Regions from separate parts of the Neobacillus solisequens genome, predicted to be linked through region 4. Evidence: predicted binding sites of a transcription regulator. Region 4 holds the regulator's gene; each other region holds the start of a gene.
What was found. Region 4 encodes Rex, which represses fermentation and respiration genes when NADH is low (regulators of the CRP and FNR family bind a similar motif). Its sites were predicted from a motif close to TTGTGAAATATTTCACAA; they were not measured.
Positions count from the first base shown of each region.

Region 1: a site for Rex is predicted at 3,773-3,790, ahead of ACI3K6_RS09320 (cytochrome c3 family protein). Genes of this name have one in related genera too.
Region 2: a site for Rex is predicted at 1,565-1,582, ahead of ACI3K6_RS03570 (formate/nitrite transporter family protein). Genes of this name have one in related genera too.
Region 3: a site for Rex is predicted at 1,611-1,628, ahead of ACI3K6_RS01570 (NarK family nitrate/nitrite MFS transporter). Genes of this name have one in related genera too.

Region 1 covers NZ_JBKFGJ010000009.1:7,707-12,857, reverse strand. Annotated here, with positions in the region: gene ACI3K6_RS09335 (6-bladed beta-propeller) at 1-334, opposite strand, end outside; gene ACI3K6_RS09330 (tetratricopeptide repeat protein) at 337-1,047, opposite strand; gene ACI3K6_RS09325 (cytochrome c3 family protein) at 1,081-2,253, opposite strand; gene ACI3K6_RS09320 (cytochrome c3 family protein) at 2,279-3,670, opposite strand; gene secA (preprotein translocase subunit SecA) at 4,150-5,151, shown strand, end outside.
Region 2 covers NZ_JBKFGJ010000002.1:610,847-615,997, reverse strand. Annotated here, with positions in the region: gene ACI3K6_RS03575 (NADPH-dependent FMN reductase) at 27-569, opposite strand; gene ACI3K6_RS03570 (formate/nitrite transporter family protein) at 721-1,545, opposite strand; gene ACI3K6_RS03565 (alpha/beta-type small acid-soluble spore protein) at 1,721-1,915, shown strand; gene ACI3K6_RS03560 (cation diffusion facilitator family transporter) at 2,034-2,939, shown strand; gene ACI3K6_RS03555 (hypothetical protein) at 2,989-3,465, opposite strand; gene ACI3K6_RS03550 (class I SAM-dependent methyltransferase) at 3,575-4,348, shown strand; gene ACI3K6_RS03545 (TIGR01777 family oxidoreductase) at 4,434-5,151, opposite strand, start outside.
Region 3 covers NZ_JBKFGJ010000002.1:208,464-213,614, reverse strand. Annotated here, with positions in the region: gene ACI3K6_RS01575 (nitrate/nitrite transporter) at 8-1,501, shown strand; gene ACI3K6_RS01570 (NarK family nitrate/nitrite MFS transporter) at 1,721-3,022, shown strand; gene ACI3K6_RS01565 (3D domain-containing protein) at 3,176-4,027, shown strand; gene fdhF (formate dehydrogenase subunit alpha) at 4,550-5,151, opposite strand, start outside.
Region 4 covers NZ_JBKFGJ010000027.1:83,755-88,905, reverse strand. Annotated here, with positions in the region: gene ACI3K6_RS21745 (ABC-F family ATP-binding cassette domain-containing protein) at 353-2,272, opposite strand; gene moaC (cyclic pyranopterin monophosphate synthase MoaC) at 2,434-2,925, shown strand; gene ACI3K6_RS21735 (redox-sensing transcriptional repressor Rex) at 2,956-3,618, shown strand; gene ACI3K6_RS21730 (YhbD family protein) at 3,949-4,572, shown strand; gene ACI3K6_RS21725 (polymer-forming cytoskeletal protein) at 4,586-5,151, shown strand, end outside.

The DNA of each region.
Region 1 (5,151 bases), on a different contig from region 4:
TGCCGTAAGGAAATTTAAATTGTCCTTTACCTGTACCATCTTCCCCGAAAGAAAATAATAGGTTCCCGGTGGCATCATATGCAAGCACACGTTTATTATTTGTATCAGATACATAAGTGAAAGAGCTGTTAGCAGCTATATCCATCGGTTTAGCCATTGGTTTATCAAAATCTCCGGTAAGCTGCCGACTGTATTTGGGAGCGCCCTTTGGATTTAGGGCATCGATTAATCCCGTATCAATGGCTTTTGTTTGATTCATAAATAAAAAGGTAAATACTGCTGCAGTGGTAATAGCAATAAGGGCCATTCCGATATATACATTACGTCTTTTCATTGTTATTCACCCTTAGCCTTTGTGTCTTTATCTTTTAATCTTTCAAGCCCATCAAGGGCATCCTTATATAATGGATCATATTGAAGGGCATCCTTATAGATTGCAATTGCATCTTTATATTTCCCTTGCGCTTCAGCGACCATGCCGATTTGATAAATAATATCGGAATTCGTTGGAGCCAGCTTATTTGCCTCTTCAAGCGAATTTGTGGCCTTGTCGTACTCTTTTAATCCCCGATAGGCAATCCCCATTTGTACATAGCCCTTATAGTCCTTAGGAGCAATTTTTACAGCCTTCTCAAATTCAATCAGTGCCTCGTTATAGCTTTCTTCCTTAATATAAACCAACCCTAAATTGTAACGGGCATCATAATAATTCTTATCTTTATCTAATACATATTCAAACTGTTTGATTGCTTCGTCATTATCCCCTTTTAAGTAATAGGTGTATCCCAGCACAATTCGGTCTTCTAGATTGGCAGGATCTTTCCTGACCGCTTCCTTATAGTAATCTAGTTGTTCGTTCACTCGCTTCATATCAATGTCATTCCAAAAATAAAAGTGACCGAGAGCATAACCAGTACCTACTGAAATACCTAATGTAAGTAATAACAGAAGGAATGCTGTTCTCTTCTTAAAAGTTTTTGGCTGCTTTTTTGTTTTTTTCTCTGCTGTCTTATTTTCCATTTCCTGAGGTACTTTCTCTGCTTCCATACTTAAATCCCCTCTCGGAATCTATTCTGTTAACTAATTATTTTTGTGACACTTTGTACATGTTTTTTCAACATGACATTTTAAGCATGTTTTATCAAACTTCTGATTTTGTGGTACTTCAATTGGGTGACCTTTCCTCCAATTATCCTTGTGTGAACTTGGATGACAGGATGCGCATTGCACCCTCGTAACCGGTGAATCACTTGTAATTCGGTTATCATGGCAAGTGAAACACTTTTGTGTATCCTTTGATAAGGTTCCATGCCTTGTCATAAACGATGAAATTTTATGGCTTTCAGGTTTTTTTCCATGGCAATCTTTACAGAAGGTGTTGGTTTTCGCATATTGAGTAACCGTTAAACCATTGGAAGTTCCACTTGTATCTGTACTTCCTTTTTCTAAAAATTGAGAGTAAACAGGTTCTTCTTTAAATAAGTCATAACTTTCTTTGGACATATAAGAATGGCACTGTTCGCATTTTTTCAAATCTGAAGATTGAATTTTCCCATGACTTCCAGCTTTGAATTCTTCTGTTTTATGGTTTTTCGGAACCATGGTTGTTTCGTGACAAGTTTTACATTCAACTGATACTTTCCGTGCTTTGTGGCATTCCATGCAAGTATCCATATCCGGACTTGTATACTTCTTATCACTCATAAAGGCAACACCCAGTTTTTCGTCCCATTTTCCATAATCGCTCTTGTAGGTAACTTTTCGATCCGAGATTTTTCCATGGGCTACTCCACTATGGCACTCCGTACACTTAATTCTTTCTTTTTTATGTTTCATGTGAGGAATGATGATATCACCAGAAGCAGTGACATCACGGGTTGCCAAATTGTGACACTTTTCACAAGCTGAATCCGGAATGAGTTTTGGCATTTTAATTGGAGCCAAATAATTGTCAGTTTGATTTTTGTATAATTCTAAGATACCTTCTCCTTTTGCTTTAGCGTAATTCTCTACTCCTGGTTGAATATGACAGCTATCGCATTCAACCTCGCTGTGAGATGAAGCCTTCCACGTATAATATTGCGGCTTCATCTCATGGCAGGAGGAGCAAAACTCAGATGTTGATGTTGCTTCCAGTCCGAAGTATCCGAGACCAAAGAAAACGGCTAGAAACAACACCACCATGGTTGCATATTTAAATAATTTATAGCGAGTCTTGGGAGGGGCCGGCAGCTCGTTACGCTCCTCTTCCATAATGAGTCCCTCCTGTTACGATGGTTTAATTCTTCACATCCGTCTTGAAGCCGGTTCTATGACAGTATTGGCAATATACATCGGTTGGTGCTTTGACCTCTGTTGAACCTTCTTTCGGTTTTTCGCGATCGTGGCAGACGTAGCATTCGGCCTTTTGCTCTGGTGTTTGGGCTTTGGCTGCGTGAGCGGTTAACCATTGATCACTTTGAACGTGTCCTGGAGGACGATTACCGTGACAAGCACTACAGAATTTGTTCACGCGTGATTGATCTTTAACCACTGTAAGGTTCGGTGTATATTTGGATGTTTCCGTTTCCTGCTGCTTCATTTTCAATAGAGAGATGATGTCTTCTTTTGGAATTTCTCTGATCCATTTTGAGTCTTGGTGGCAGTTGACGCATTTGTTGAGTTCTTGAATGGCGGTGCCGCCGTGTGCTTGACTCCAGTCAGCCACTTTGTGGTTGGCTGGGACTTTTATTTTCTTATGGCAGGTTTCGCATACCATTGAGAGTTTGACATCTTTTTGTTGTTTACCGATGGCTTGCAAAATGATATCTTGTGTTTTTTGATCATGCTCCGCTACCGTTGCCTCTGTACCTTCGCCCGCTGTTGTTGTTTCAGTTGTAGTGCTTTCTGTGGATTTCTTCTTATTTTCTTCTAATTTTTTATCTACTTCTTCAGGATTTGGCGGAACGCTGTAGGAAAGTTCCTTCCACGGTTTTTCTCCGTTGTTGACTTTGTCGTGACAGTCAATACAGGTTCCCATGTTTGGAGCCAGGTATTTCTTCTCCATTAACTTTTCTGCAGTTTCTTTGGTGTATTCACCGCGTACTTCTTCAACGTTAATGCCACGGCTGGCTATTTTCGCATGCACCACACCTTGGTGGCAGGTAATACAAGGGATATCTTGTTCAATATGTCCTTTGTGGTTCACTTTTAAGTCACCTGATGCAGTGACAAGGCGGTTTTTGGAGTGGCATTGTAAACAGTTTTGATTAGAAATCGCTTCTTCTTCTGTTTGGACAATTTGTTCAGGAACACCGGTTACATGGTAATAAACTTCTTTCATGGATTTCATTTTATGGGTTACCATGTTGATAAATCCCGGTTTAATGTGGCACTGTACGCAGGAGATTTGGTTATGCGCACTAGCTGTATAGGTAGTATATTCGGGTGCCATTTCGTGACAGCTGGAGCAGAATGTTGGCGAGTTCGTAAAGGATATGACTCCATAACCTCCGCCTCCCACTACAATTAACGCTATTAACGAAACAAACATCGCTTTCCAACGTGTGACGGGATCCTTCCAATCTATGTTTTTGACTTTTTGCCAAAGTCTGCGGAATAGGCCCTTTTTTTTCTCTTCTCTAGATTCGGGATCGGTTTCTATCTTTTTCTTCTTCCCCCATATGGCCACTTTCCTCACCCTTCCCATATTTTATTGATTCTCTATCTATTTTCCATTTTTACCTCTCTAACAGTAGTATCCGACTTCAATAGGTATATTCCAATGTACAAATTGTGAATATTTACTCATTCACAGAATTGTTACATTTTACCTAGAAATAGCCCTTTAATCCTTGATATACATAGATTTCGTTAATAACATTAAAATAGTGTTTACATGAATACATTAGAATTTTTATACAAACTAAAACGCTTACATGCAATACTAATTCCATTATAATTCGTTTTGGATTATTCTGGTTAGGTCTACCTATAACTTCCATATTATTGTCATATTTGACAAAGTTCCGAACAAGGTTGTATGACCTCTATTGTTGTCACTCCATACTGGAAATGGTAAGATGATTATGGAAATGACTATTTATTTTTAAAAAGACGTTTGACGAAATGATTTCTTTAGTCTCGATAAAAAGGAGCGTTCATTACTTAATGGGGATCTTAGATAAAGTATTTGACTTGAATAAGCGTGAGCTAAAGCGATTGGATAAGCTTGCCGTAAAAATTGATGCGCTTGCGTCAGAAACAGAAAGATTATCAGAAGAGCAGCTTCGTGAAAAAACGGCTGAATTCAAGGCCCGCTACCAACAGGGTGAGACACTGGATGACCTCCTTGTTGAAGCCTTTGCGGTTGTGCGCGAGGGCGCTCGCCGTGTGCTTGGCCTTTACCCATACCATGTACAATTAATGGGAGGTATTTCCCTTCATGAAGGGAATATTTCCGAAATGAAAACCGGTGAAGGGAAAACCTTGACTGCGACCATGCCGGTTTACCTAAATGCCCTGTCCGGCAAAGGCGTTCATGTTGTAACCGTCAACGAATACTTAGCCAGCCGTGATGCCACTGAGATGGGACAGCTTTATGAATTTTTAGGACTAACCGTTGGCTTAAACTTAAACAGCATGGAGAAGGATGAAAAGCAGGTTGCATATGCCGCTGATATTACCTATGGTACGAACAACGAATTTGGTTTCGACTATCTGCGCGATAACATGGTGCTTTATAAGGAACAAAAGGTTCAGCGGCCGCTCTTTTATGCGGTTATTGACGAGGTTGACTCCATTCTAATTGATGAAGCCCGGACACCATTGATTATTTCCGGTTCAGCACAAAAGTCGACGGTTCTTTATATCCAAGCAAACGCGTTTGTTCGTACGCTCACGAAGGATATCGATTATACGTACGATGAAAAAACCAAAGCCGTTATGCTGACCGAAGAAGGAATCAGCAAGTCAGAAAAGGCTTTCGGTATTGAAAACCTGTTCGATTATTCGCATGTTACCTTAAACCACCATATTAATCAGGCTTTGAAAGCCAATGTGACCATGCACTTGGATGTTGATTATGTAGTGCAGGACGGCGAAATTGTGATCGTTGACCAATTTACCGGTCGTTTGATGAAGGGCCGCCGCTACAGTGAAGGGTTACACCAG
Region 2 (5,151 bases), on a different contig from region 4:
TTGTTGCTTTTTATCCAAATTTTTAACTAGGCTTCCTTAACAAATTCAACAAATCGCTCCATAACAGCATCAATAAATGAGAGTGTTGCCTCATCTTTAAGATGCCCTTTTTCCTGATCAAACTTTGTTTGCGCTTGGCCAATCAGAATTTCATTGCCTGCCGGTGGGAATAGGTTAACTTGCATACCGGCTAAAATCTGGCGGATATGTAATTGTGCACGTAAAGTACCCATAATGCCAGTGGCGGCCCCTGCTGTCAAAACAGGCTTACCAACTAAAACCTTGTCTACTCTGGATAACCAATCCAGTGCATTTTTTAGCACACCAGGGATCGACCAGTTATATTCAGGTGTTAACATAAGAACGGCATCAGCTTCTTTGACTTTCTTTTTAAAATCAAGAACCGTTTGTGCTGGATCATTTTCAATATCCTGATCATAGTATGGCAGTTGGCCAATTTCGAGTATTTCCAATTCAAATTGGTTTGTATAACGCTCCTGAATGGTTTTTGCTAACATCCGGTTATAAGAATCTTTTCGTAGACTTCCCACAATGGCTACAAATTTCATGCACCTATCCCCTTTTTACTTAAATTGTTTGACAATAATGATTATAAAAACAATGTTTGTTAGAAACAATATATTTGCTTATATACAAAAAAACCGATGTCTCTTATTCTGAGAGATCATCGGTTTTTTAGTTTACATAATAATATTATATTTATTTTGCTGCAGTTTTTCTCATTGGTTGAAAAATCGTTGTTGTTTTTTTAATCGAATCATTCTTTCGATAGGCATGATAATAGGCCATGGCTATAAAGATGGTTCCGCCGACTGCATTGCCTAAAAAGACAGGAACAAAGTTTTGGAGATATTCCATCCAAGTGAAATGTCCAGCAAAGATCGCGGCAGGTATGACAAACATATTGGCGACAACGTGCTGAAAGCCAATTGCTACGAATGACATGGTAGGAAACCATATTCCTAAAATCTTACCTGACATATCCTCTGCACCATAACATAACCATACGGCAGAGGCTACCAGCCAGTTACAGCCAATTCCTGAGACAAATGCCTGAATAAATGATACTTCCAGTTTGTGCTGAGCGATACTAACTGTTTTTTCCAAGAAAGGCGCTGTTTCCGTTAATCCGACTACATGGCCGAAAAAATACGCCACAAAGATAGCACCGACAAAATTGCTCAAAGTCACTAGCAGCCAGTTATACAGCAGCTTTCCTGTGGTGATTTTCTTTGCCATTCTTGCCAGCGGCACTGCCATCATATTACCTGTTAGCAGCTCCCCTCCGCCTAATAAAGTAAGAATCAAACCAATCGGGAATACGGAAGCTCCGACTAAACTGCTGATTCCTGCGAAATCCCCCGTCATGGTTGCTGTAATTCTTATATAAAGCAAATAGCCAAGAGCAATAAACGCCCCTGCTTCAAAACCTAGAATTAAGGTTTGCAAAGAGGCATACTTTGTCTTTTTCACTCCATTCTCAACAGTAATCTCCATAATTTTGTCTGGTTTACTATAAGCCATAATGATGAACTCCTTAAGATTGTGAAATAATGAACATACTTATTTTAACTCTTTTTTCTCAAAACCAATGTGAATTTTTTATTAACGTTTTGATAGCGCTTTATTGATGTGGGCAGATTAATTACGAGCAATTTCAATATAATTGCTCTAAAAAAATCGTCGGGAGTGATGGATCATGGCTAGAAACAAACTGTTGGTTCCTGGTGCAGATAATGCTTTAGATCAGATGAAAGCAGAAATTGCCAATGAGTTTGGAGTTCAACTTGGTGCTGATACGACCGCGCGAGCAAATGGATCAGTGGGCGGCGAAATGACTAAACGTCTCGTCGCTTATGCTGAACAGGCTTTAAGAAATCAACAGAATCAATAGTCTGTGATTTCGCATGAATGAGGGTGTCTCAAATGAGACACCCTTTTTATCATGAATTTATCCATTAAAGGAGTATAATGGATATAGAAGGAATTTTTTATTCTAGGAGTGAGAAATGATGAGTGAATTTGATTTTCACTTTCCCAATCACGTGAAATTCCAACAAAAGTCGAAGAAAACATTATGGATTACGTTATTTTTGACGTTGTTCTTCACCCTTGTGGAAGTAATTGGCGGTTTGTTGTCTGGTTCTCTTGCCCTTTTATCAGACTCAGCCCATATGGCATCCGATGTCATCGCATTGGGTTTTAGCATGACAGCGATTTATTTGGCTACAAGAAAACCAAATAAAAGGTATACATTCGGATTCCTCCGCTTTGAGATTCTGGCATCATTCATCAATGGACTTGCCTTAATTATCATCGCAATTGGAATATTTATCGAAGGGTTCAAACGGATTATTGCACCAAGGGAAATTGAACTTCAGTTAATGTTAACTGTCGCCACCATCGGTTTAATTGTAAATATCGTCCTGACAATCGTTCTCGCGCGAAGTACAAAGCAAGAGGAAAATTTAAATATAAAAAGCGCACTCTGGCATTTTATTGGGGATCTACTCAACTCAGTTGGGGTTATAATTTCAGCCATCCTCATTCATTTTACAGGCTTAAACTTAATTGACCCAATCATTAGTATGGTTATCGGTACCGTCATTTTGATCGGTGGTGCCAAAATTATGAAGGAATCTTACTTTATTTTGATGGAAACCGTACCAGATCAATTTGACCTGGATGAAATTCGCCAAGCGATTAAGACCGTCGAAGGTGTAGAGGATGTCCATGAGATGCATTTATGGACCGTGACAACAGACCACTTTTCTTTTACGGCACATGTATTTTTAAAAAATAATGCGGAGCCATTGATGACAGTCGCCAAGATTAACTATTTATTAAATGAAAAATACGGTCTTCAGCACGCCACCATCCAAATTGAAAATCCACATAAAAAACAAAATTTAGCTTAAATAAAATAGAGGGTTGCGATTAGCAGCCCTCTTCTAATTTCTGACTATGTTATGCCCTTTTAAACCCTTCTTCCATTAAAAACGCTTCCGCTTCTTCCAGTGTATCAAAAGTTTCTTCAAGATTGAGTCCAAAATAAATATTCCAAACTTCTTCTTCAAGAATCAGCATAAGTACTTCATTTGCATCATTCACCCAGCGCTCTTCTTGATTTTCGCCAATGATGGCTGCTTCTGCCACGGTTTTTTTATTCGCTGATAAACTGGCAATCGATTCTTTAATTAATTGCTTCAGTTCCTCGGCAGAATAGTCACGAATATTCACGAGCCCTTTTTGATCCGTTTGGTAATTGGTTAGTTTTCCTGCATAGACAAAGCCATTACCGTTGGGATGTAGATGATACACCACATTTTTCTTTTCATAAATACTTTCATTAAATTGGTAATTCACCCTGCCAAGTGAAACGTTTACTCGTTCCAATTCAGGGAATGATTCAATAATCGCAAGTTTTTGTTCAAAAGTTAACATACAAGCCTCCAAATGATTAATGCTCCCATTTTATCATAACTACAGGTATAATCGAAATTAACAGAAAAGTTCAGTCACCTTTGAGCGATTTTAAGGGGGATGAAAGGAAATGGATTCTGGAAGCCGGACAAAAGATATGTGGGATGCCAATTTATATGATGGGAATCATTCGTTTGTTTCCCAATATGGAACAGGATTAATAGAGTTATTGTCACCAAAAAAAGGTGAAAAAATTCTTGATCTTGGCTGTGGAACTGGTGATTTGGCTAAGAATTTAGCAGGCTTAGGAGCCGATGTGGTTGGCGTGGATAAATCAGAGAATATGGTATTTCAAGCGCAAAATAAATATCCTGAGTTGTCGTTCGTGGTTCAGGATGTAACACAATTAAGCTTTCAGGAAGATTTTGATGCGGTCTTCTCCAATGCCACACTGCATTGGGTAAAACAGCCTGAAAAAGCACTGAAATCTATTTTTACCTGTTTGAAAAAGGGAGGAAGGTTTGTAGCAGAATTTGGCGGCAAAGGGAATGTTCAATTGATAACAGATGAAATCATTCATCAATTAGGAAAAGCAGGGTTTTTATTCGATCGTGATGCATTTCCTTGGTATTATCCGAGCATTGGGGAGTATTCCAATTTAATGGAAAAAATAGGATTTAGGGTTACATTTGCACAGCATTTTGATCGACCAACTCAGCTGGTCGGTGATGATGGATTGAAAAATTGGATTCACATGTTTGCCAGTGATTTTTTTGAGGGTGTTTCTGAAGATGTTCGGGACTCTATTATTTCCTCTGTTGAAAATGAATTAAAAGATACATTATATAAAAATGGGCATTGGTATGCAGATTACAAGAGGATTCGGGTTATTGGGATTAAATAACTATTGGCTGTGATGCTGAGCGGGTGAATTGGCGACTTTAGTTTGGCACAAGCCTAATTTGGGGTCGCCAATCCCAAAAGTAAATTCAACTCTCTCCTAACAAATCCTCCAAAGCAGCCCACAAAGAGGAGAACCGGAACTCAAACCCTTCATCTATGAGTCGTCTCGGTTTAACATTCTGGCCCTCCAGCACCAAAGCGCTTTTTTTACCCAATGCCAGCTTCATGGCAAAGGTAGGTACCGGTAACCAGTGCGGACGATGAAGTACCGCTCCGATGGTTTTGCCAAATTCCTTCATTCGTACCGGTTTAGGTGCGGTTACATTCACTGGCCCTTTTACATGCTCATTTTTGATTGCAAAAGATATTGCCCGAACCACATCGGTCACGTGAACCCATGATACCCATTGTTCACCGGAGCCTACAGTCCCACCAACAAATAATTTATAGGGCAGCACCATAAGCGGAAGTGCTCCTCCTTCAAGGCCTAGGACAACCCCAAATCTCACAAAAACTGTTCGAATGCCAAGATGACTCGCTTCTCCTGCTTTTTTCTCCCAATCCGAAACGGTTTTTCCTAAGAAATCATTCGCTATCTCGGGTGAATCTTCTGAATAAATCTTTGTTACCGAAGCAGGATAAATCCCAATTGCGCTGGCATTGATTAGCACCTTAGGTTTCTGATCCAATGCTTCCATTATTCTTATCAGTTCATTTGTTGCCTTCATTCGGCTTTCATAAATTTGCTTTTGATGGCTCTCATTCCATCTGCCCTCATTTATGGAAACCCCTGCTAAATTGATA
Region 3 (5,151 bases), on a different contig from region 4:
GATTATCATGAATAGAGGAACAAAACAACTTCTGGTCCAAACAAGCAGCCTAGTAGCTGGTTTTATGGTCTGGGTACTTATTTCATCACTTATGCCATTCATTAAATCAGATATTTCATTAACTTCTACCCAAATCTCTTGGGCCACCGCTGTACCAGTTATCCTTGGGTCACTTTTAAGGGTCCCAATCGGCTATTGGACGAATCGTTTTGGAGCAAGACTTTTATTTTCAATCAGCTTTTTAGTTCTTTTAGCGCCAATCGCGATTATTAGCTATGCAAATTCCTTACTTGTCCTAATTTTAGGAGGATTTTTACTGGGTATTGGAGGTGCCGTATTTTCTATTGGTGTCACCTCTCTACCGAAGTACTATCCAAAATCAAAACACGGTTTTATTAATGGTATTTATGGTGCAGGAAATATCGGAACAGCCATTACTTCTTTTCTTGCCCCTGTTCTTGCTGACCAATTTGGTTGGAGATCAACAGTCAAAATTTATTTAATTATTGTTTTATTTTTTGCTGTCTTAAATTTCCTTTTTGGGGATCGTAAAGAACAAAAAGCACACATTCCATTATCAAAGCAAATTAACGAAGTATATAAAAATCCTAAACTTTGGTGTTTAAGCTTGTTTTATTTTATTACATTTGGTTCTTTTGTGGCATTTACTATTTATTTACCGTCATTCTTGGTTAATCATTTTGAATTAACCAAAGTGGATGCTGGACTAAGAACAGCAGGTTTTATTGCCTTGGCCACCATTTTCAGACCGATTGGCGGTTGGCTGGGGGATAAAGTAAATCCATTTATCATTTTAATGGCAGTCTTTTTTAGTTTGACATTTGCCGGATTTTTACTTTCTTTCACTCCATCATTGCCTATTTATTCCTTTGGCTGTTTGTTAGTAGCTTTCTTTGCCGGAATCGGAAATGGTGCAATCTTTAAACTAGTCCCTTTATTTTTCTCAAAACAGGCAGGAATTGTAAACGGAATTGTTTCAGCTATGGGTGGTTTAGGTGGTTTTTTTCCACCGATTATTCTGACGATCTTATTTAATTGGACTGGGCATTATGCGATTGGATTTATGTCCCTTTCCGAATTTTCCTTAGCGAGTTTGGTTATCGTAGTATGGCTATTTTATCAAGATAAATTGGATATCTCCGCTAAAATTGTCAACCATGCAGTAGATGGTATTTGTCTTACAGACGTGAATGGAATTATCCAAAAAGTAAATCCTGCCTTTACAAGAATCACCGGATATTCTCAAGAAGAAGTCGTCGGGAAAACACCAAGTGTGCTGCAATCTGGAGAACATGGAAATGATTTTTATAGAGATATGTGGGAGCAATTAAAAACAGATGGCTTTTGGGAAGGCTTCATTTGGAATAAGCGGAAAAACGATGAAATCTACAAGGAGTGGTTGACCATAACAGCTATTAAGGATGATTCAGGCGATACCAAAAATTATGTTGGTATGTTTAAAGAAGAAACAGAAAAATAGTAATTCTAACTAGGGACCCTTTTCACGTAATAGGGTCTTTTTTTTGTGAAAAAGGACTTTTTGACAACTTTTTGTCATCCTCCCCGTGTTCACAATTCCTTCACCACTTTTGTGACGTACGTCACAAAATTAAGGTTGGCATGTGATTTATATTAACAATGTAAACATTAACTACTTCAGAAATGAAAAATAAGGATAAAGGATTAGGGGGAATAAATAATGGCCCGAATTACTTATTGGAATCCAGAGGATGAAAAGTTCTGGAATGCCGAAGGAAAAAAACATGCAAGAAGAAACTTATGGATCTCAGTACCATCACTTATGCTAGCATTTATTGTCTGGCAGATCTGGTCAGTTGTTGCTATCAGACTTAATGATGTTGGCTTCCACTTTTCAGAAGAACAATTATTTACTCTATCAGCTATACCAGGTTTAGTCGGTGCAACACTACGATTTGTCTATACTTTTGCTGTCGGCTCATTTGGCGGAAAAAACTGGACTGTCATTTCAACAGCATTACTTGCTATTCCAGCGATAGGCATTGGTTTTGCCGTACAAAATCCTGACACATCTTACACAACGATGCTTTTACTTGCTGCACTTTGTGGATTAGGCGGAGGCAGCTTCTCTTCTTCAAGTGCAAATATCAGCTTCCTATTTCCTAAAAAAGAAAAAGGTACTGCTCTAGGAATCAACGGCGGACTTGGAAACATGGGTGTATCTGTTGTTCAATTCGTAACACCACTAGTTATTACATCTGGAACATTTGCTTTAGTTGGTGACAAACAAGTTCTGGCAAACGGTCAAGCTCTTTGGTTACAAAACGCTGCATTCGTTTGGGTAATTCCAATCATCATTATGACTTTACTTGCTCTATTTAAAATGGATAATGTCCCTGGAGCAAAACAATCAGTTGCAGAGCAATTTGTGATTGTGAAACGTAAACACACTTGGATCATGACGATTCTTTATATCGGAACATTCGGATCTTTCATTGGTTATTCAGCAGCATTCCCGTTATTATTGAAATCTCAATTCCCTGAACATATTTCTCTTGCCTTCCTTGGTGCATTAGTTGCAGCAGCTGCAAGACCTGTCGGTGGATGGATTGCAGATAAATTGGGTGGAGCAAAAGTTACTGCAGTCGTATTTGTAGTCATGACAATTGGAGCACTAGGCGTAATCTTCTTCCTAAATGCTCATCAATTTAATGGTTTCTTAGCAGCATTCTTAGTACTATTCTTAGCAGCTGGTATTGGTTCAGGGTCAACATTCCAAATGATTCCGAACATCTTTATTCCTAAAGAAGCAGCTCCAGTTATTGGGTTCTCTGCAGCATTTGCTGCCTACGGTTCATTCTTAATTCCAAAATTATTTGGTTGGTCCGTAAAAGCTACTGGTACTCCAGTTACAGCATTCTACTTCTTTATTGGATTCTATGTCATCTCATTTGCTTTAAACTATTACTTCTATCAAAGAAAAACTACAGCTGCAAAAACAGCAATCAAACATGCCGGGTAATCCCCGGCATGTTTTTTTATTGAACGACTAGAAATATTATCGTAATATAACCGCCATTCTTGTAAATAAATTAACATCTCCCTGTTCTTTTTCTGAGGAAATACCATGTTATCATGGTTACAGTTAGCAGCAAAAGAAATGGGAGGTATGTACATGATAAAAAAAATATATTCTATGATAACAGTTGCTGTACTCTCAGTATCTCTTGGTGCTAAGGTGCAGGCTGAAGAGATTCCTTTAAAAAGCGTTGTTCAACAAGATCACCATGCCAAACAGAGTTTAAAAAAATGGCAGGATTTATCCCTTACTTTCACAATGGCAGATCCTATAAAAATGTCTTTATATACCCAAAGCAATGCGACAAATCAAACTACATTTTGGGCTATTGCAGATCATATTCATGATTTAGCTGAGCAAGAAAATATCATAAAAGTATCACCGGAATATCCGGTTACGGTTGCCGCTGAGCCTACGCAAGTCACTACTCCGGAAGTAGTTGCACAACGAATTCAGCAAAGAGATGTTGCTAAAGAGGTAGAATCTGTATCTGTACCCCCGGTTACTAGTGTACCAGTTAAAACAGAACCCGCTCCATCGAATGTTGAGCAACCTGTGGAAGTAACTGATGATAAACCCGCAGAGGCACAGACTGAAAAACCAGTTGAGGCAGATAAACCTATATCCACTGAAGAAGCAACAGCTGTACAACAGGCTACACAAGAAATCACCGTAAAGGCTACTGCTTATACTGCTTCTTGCGAAGGGTGCTCAGGAGTCACAGCTACTGGTGTTGATATTAAGGAAAATCCAGAAGCCAAAGTTATTGCCGTAGATCCAAAGGTGATTCCACTTGGTAGTACGGTATATGTAGAAGGATATGGCCAAGCCATTGCTGCTGACACTGGCGGTGCCATTAAAGGAAATCGCATTGATGTTTTTATCCCATCCGAAGAAGATGCAATGGAATGGGGGAAAAAGGAAGTTACTGTTAAAATTATTCATTAAAGCTGCCAGTTTTGGCAGCTTTTTTTTGGTGCCACGTGGCCATCGGTTCTAGGTGTTCATAGGGACCGTTTCGATGAAAATAGATAGGAAGTGAGATTTATAAAAGGTTCATAACAACTGTTTCATTCCATAATCATTCGGCGCTGGCACTATGATGGTCTCATAACGACCGTTTCGTTCCTTATTCCTTCGGCTCGGGCTTTATAATGGTTTCATAACAACCGTTTCGTTCCTTATTCCTTCGGGGCGGGCTTTATAATGGTTTCATAACAACCGTTTCGTTCCTTATTCCTTCGGCGCTGGCACTATGATGGTCTCATAACGACCGTTTCGTTCCTTATTCCTTCGGCGCGGGCTTTATAATGGTTTCATAACGACTGTTTCGTTCCTTATTCCTTCGGCGCGGGCTTTATGAAGTTAGCTCATCTTCGGTCACTGTCTGGCTTTCTCGTCTCCCCTTTAGCCTGAAAGATAATCGAAAAAAATAGTGCAGCCCATACGCTGCACTATCTTAAATAACCATTATATAATTTTAGAAATCGCTACGGCACAGGCTTTGTACTCGGCCGTTCCGGAGATTGGGTCGTATTCGTTTAATGTTAATACATTAGTTGGTGTTTCGCTCCAGTGGAAGCTCATAAAGACGAGTCCTGGCACGACCTGTTCAGTAATCTTTGCTTTTACGTCCAGTTCTCCTCTTCTCGAGCGAACATGTACCACTTCACCGTCAACGATCCCCAACAACGCTGCATCTTCGGGATGGATATCGATTGTCTCTTCTGTTTGCTTGATTTTAACACCGGCTGCATAATGACGAGTTTGGGAATGTGTATTATATGATTCGTAACGTCTTCCCGTCGTCAGCATAAACGGGTACTCATCATCAGGCAGCTCCATTGGCGGCGTGTAATCAACCGGAACAAATGGGGACTTTTTCGATACAGCCTCTGTTTGATGAAATCTTTCATGCAAGATGAATGTTCCCGGATGGGATTCATCAGGGCACGGATAATGTAGACTATACTCATTTTCTAAACGAGAGTAAGAAATTCCACCATACATCTCCCAGGCAAGCCGTCTTACTTCATCCCAAATTTCCTCACTATTATGATAAAGCATCGGAT
Region 4 (5,151 bases):
TTCATCAATGTCTTAATTGAAATTATAACAGTAATAAATACTGAATTGTGAATAAATAGGGGAAATTTAATCAAACGATTGATTAATCATAGTTATTACTAATTAATCGATTGATTAAAATGGTTCCTTTGTGGATAAATATTGGGAGGAGATTATTGATAGTGTGGATAAGGTTGCTATTTCTGTTGATAATGTGGATAAAACGGACTAAAACTGTGGATAATGTGGAAAAGCTTAATGAATGTAGTAAAATAAACCTAAGGTAATGTGAATAAAATTGTGGAAAAAGTTCTTTGTTTAGTGGATAACCTTTTTTATGTAAAAAAACCGGGCTAATGGAGCCCGGTTTTATTCATTCAGCCAGTTTTGCCCATTCTTCTAGTAAAAGGTCAAGCTCGGCTTTAGCCTGTTCATTTTTTTGCGTAATTTCTAATACCTTTTCATGATCCTGAAAGACCTCAGGTTCACATAATAACTGCTCGTACTCTTGGATGGCTTCTTCAATTTCTTCAATACGAAGTTCGATTTCTTCCAACTTCCGTTTCCGCTGCCGTTCCAGCTTTTTTGACTCTTTATCTTGATGGTACGTATTCTTTTCCACCATCTCAGTCTTGGGTTGCTTTTTCTGTGATTCAGCAAGGGCTAATGCTGCCAGTTCCTCCTGCTCGAGTTTCTTTTCGACATAATAATCATAGTCTCCAAGATACTCAGTGCTGCTTGTTTTGCTGAGCTCTAACACCTTAGTGGCAATACGGTTAATAAAGTACCGGTCATGGGAGACGAACAGAATCGTTCCCGGATAGTCAACTAGTGCATTTTCGAGTACTTCTTTACTATCAAGGTCCAAGTGGTTGGTCGGCTCGTCCAGGATTAACAAGTTGGCCTTTTCAAGCATTAGCTTTGCCAGCGCAAGCCGGGCCTTTTCACCACCGCTTAAGGAGGAGACTGTTTTAAGGACATCATCTCCGGAGAACAGGAAGTTACCCAGTACTGTCCTAATTTCCTTTTCAGGTTTAAGAGGATAGTCATCCCAGAGTTCATTTAGGACACGCTTATTGGACTTTAAGTTGGCTTGTTCTTGGTCATAATATCCAATAGTAAGATTGGTACCGTAGTTAATCGTTCCTCCAAGCGATGGAAGTTTTTTAATAATCGTCTTTAACATGGTGGACTTGCCAATCCCGTTTGGGCCTACAAGTGCAATACTTTCTCCCCTAAAAACTCGAAAAGTGATATTCTCTGAAACTTTCTCACCCTCATAGCCAATTGCCAGGGAGTCCACCATCAGTACGTCGTTCCCGCTTTGCTTTTCAATTTCAAATGAAAAGGATGCAGATTTTTCATCCCCGAGCGGACGGTCCATCACTTCAATTTTTTCAAGTTTTTTGCGGCGGCTCTGTGCCCGTTTGGTTGTGGACGCCCTTGCCAGGTTCCGTTGAATGAAATCTTGCAGGGATGCAATTTCCTGCTGTTGTTTTTCATAAAGCTTCAGATCGCGTTCATAATTGGCAGCCTTTTGCTCCAGATAGTAACTATAATTGCCTGTAAACCGCTGAATTTGGTTTCGGGAAAGTTCATAGACCTGGGTAACGACTTTGTCCAAGAAATAGCGGTCATGGGAGACAATCAGAATGGCTCCGCTATAGCCTTGTAAGTATTGTTCCAGCCAAGACAATGTTTCAATATCAAGATGGTTGGTCGGCTCGTCCAGGATTAAAATGTCTGGTTTTGTTAATAAAAGTTTACCAAGGGCTAGGCGGGTTTTTTGACCGCCGCTCAGACTGGAAATTGAAACGGCAGAATCCTGAAAATTTAAACCGTTAAGGACAGACCGAATATCTGCTTCGTACTGATAGCCTCCTTGTTCCTTAAAGGTGACCTGGAGCTGATCATATTCCTTTAAAATCCGCTCATATTTGGTTGGGTTATTAAAGACTTCAGGATCAGCCATTTGCGCTTCAAGTCTTCGCAAAGCCTTTTCTTGCTGCTGAAGATGTTCAAAGACGGTTAACATTTCATCCCAAATGGACAGACTTGATTCCAACCCGGTATTTTGCGCTAAGTATCCGATCGAGACACCCTTTGGCTTGATAATTTCTCCACCGTCATGGGAAAGATGCCCTGCGATAATTTTTAGAAGGGTGGATTTTCCAGCACCATTACGACCTACAAGGGCAACACGGTCCCTCGTTTGTAATTCAAGCTTAATATTGGATAAAATAAGGTCAGCACCAAAGTATTTTTGTAATTGATTAACTTGTAATAAAATCATATTTTTTCACCTCTATTACCTAGGAATAGTGTACCGTATTCCTGAAATAACGGCAATAAAGCAGGATATTGTACGTTTTGGAAAAAAATATCACCATTCGCTCAAACTTTCACACACAGAGACGGTAAAATATAGTATCATTTTTTTTGGAGGACTATACTATGGCAGAGTTTACGCATTTTAATGAAGAAGGCAGAGCAAAGATGGTGGATGTAAGCGATAAGCCGGAAACGGCGAGAACAGCGCTTGCGCATTCTAGCATTACTGTGAGTAAAGAAATTTATGAAAAAATCACTAATGAGGAAATGAAAAAAGGCGATGTCTTAGCAGTTGCCCAAGTGGCAGCAGTGATGGCAGCGAAAAGGACATGGGAAATCATCCCGATGTGCCACCCGATTCCATTAACTGGTATAAATGTTACTTTCTCCTGGGAAAGCGATAACGATCAGTATACATTGCAAATTCAGGCAACAGTTAAGACTAAAGGGCAGACAGGTGTTGAAATGGAAGCGCTAACAGCGGCGTCTGTTTGTGCATTAACGGTATATGATATGTGTAAAGCAGTGGATAAGGGTATGGTAATCGGCCCTACCTACTTAATGGAGAAATCCGGCGGCAAAAATGGCGATTTTAGACGACTTGATCGAATATAAACAAAATGATTAGCGGGGTGAAGGAGTAATATGTCGAATGAAACAATGAAAATCCCACAAGCAACAGCAAAGCGATTACCCTTATATTATCGATTTTTACAAAACTTGCATTCTTCCGGAAAGCAACGAGTATCATCAGCCGAATTAAGCGAGGCAGTAAAAGTAGACTCCGCAACAATTCGCAGGGACTTTTCCTATTTTGGAGCCCTTGGTAAAAAGGGTTACGGCTATAATGTCAATTATCTATTGTCCTTTTTCCGAAAAACCTTGGATCAAGACGAATTAACGAAGGTTGCCTTAATTGGGGTAGGGAATTTGGGCACAGCCTTTTTACATTATAATTTTTTAAAAAATAACAATACGAAAATTCAGTGCGCGTTTGATGTTTCACCCGATAAAATTGGCACTTCCATCGGCGATGTTCCGGTTCTGTCCATGGATGATTTGGAAAAACATTTGGTCGAGGATGATATTTCGGTTGCGATTTTAACCGTACCTGCTCCTGTTGCTCAGATGATAACGGATCGCCTTGCGAATACAGGGGTCAGAGGTATTTTAAACTTCACCCCTGCCAGATTAAATGTTCCAGCCTCCATTCGGGTTCACCATATTGATTTAGCAGTTGAACTGCAATCATTGGTGTACTTTTTAAAGCATTATCCATCAATTGGAGAAGTAGAAGTTGAAGAATAATTTTGCCATGGGTCTTTCCATAATTGGGAGGGCCCATTTTTTTTCTAAAAAAAGGAGTAAGACAGAGACCCCTTATTAACCCGAAAAAGGGAGAGGTCCTCGAAGGGTGGGTTTTGGAAAAAGTGATGAGAGAATTCCGATAGAAATCGCAAGTACCTCCTAAAAAACATTTTGATGGGCGGTATTCCTGGATAGAGGCGGACCCATTTTAATGGTCCGGCCTTTTTTTTTTGGTAGGATACCAAAAAATTTACAAAATGATAAAACAACGCCTTTACAACGTAACAGTGTTATGTTACATTAATGTCATCGGAAAGGAGTTTTTAAAAAATGAGTGAGGAGTTAATTTCTAAAAAAGAGTTATTGGATTTAGCAGGAATATCATATGGGCAGTTATATCGCTGGAAGCGAAAAGACTTGATTCCCGAGGAATGGTTTATTCGCAAGTCCACTTTTACTGGTCAGGAGACTTTTTTTCCTAAAGAAAAGATCTTAAAACGCATCGAAAAAATCCAAACGATGAAGGAGAATTTATCGTTGGATGAATTGGCCAATATGTTTTCTCCAAGCGTAACAGACCTACAATTATCAGCTGAAGAACTAGTAAAACGAAACACTGTTTCGCAAACAGCGATAAATCTATATCTGGATATTGAAAAAAATGGTCCTGACTTTAATTTTTCGAGAATACTTGAAATATATGTATTAGATAAGCTATTGCAGTCCGGAGAGGTAAATCTCGAAGAGGGAAGAATGATCGTTCAGCTCCTAGTAGCTAATCGAACGACGATTAAGCAAAAAAGCGGTGAGTTAGTGATCACCCGAAAGCTAGGTGTTTCTTCGTGCCTATTAGCAATCAATGCGGAGAGTATTCATTTTGAAACGGGAACAAAGGTTGTGTCCCGCCTGCCATTGATGGGCTGCATGGAAGAACTAAAAGCCAAATTACTATAAAAGGGGAATGGAAATGGATACGCAAAAAAAGGGAGACCTTTATATAAATGGCATTGGATCATCCAATGGCGGACAATTTGACAAAGTGTTGATTAACGGCAGAGGAAGCGTCAATTCCGATATCGATTGCAATGAATTTGAATGCAATGGTTTAGGTACAGCAAAAGGGAATATTCGGGCGGAAAAGGTAATCGTGAGCGGAAAGAGCAAAATGGAGGGGGACGTGAACTCCAATGAAATCTTAGTTGAAGGGACCGCTAAAATCAACGGTAACGTAGAAGTGGAAAAGCTGCGAATCTCGGGCCAAACTTCTATAGGTGGCTGGCTTAAAGGCGAGGAAATTCAAATGAAAGGGACCCTTTCTGTTGGTGGCGATTGTGAAGCTGAAACATTTAAAGGAGAGGCTCAATTTACTATTGGCGGATTGTTAAATGCCGATGAAGTGGATATAAAAATCTTTTGGAATTGCCATGTAAAAGAAATAGGCGGGAGAACCATTAGGGTCGAGTATAAAGAGTCGCTGGTCGGAAATTTGCTGAAACCTTTTACACGCCACCAATTAGTGACGGACCTAATGGA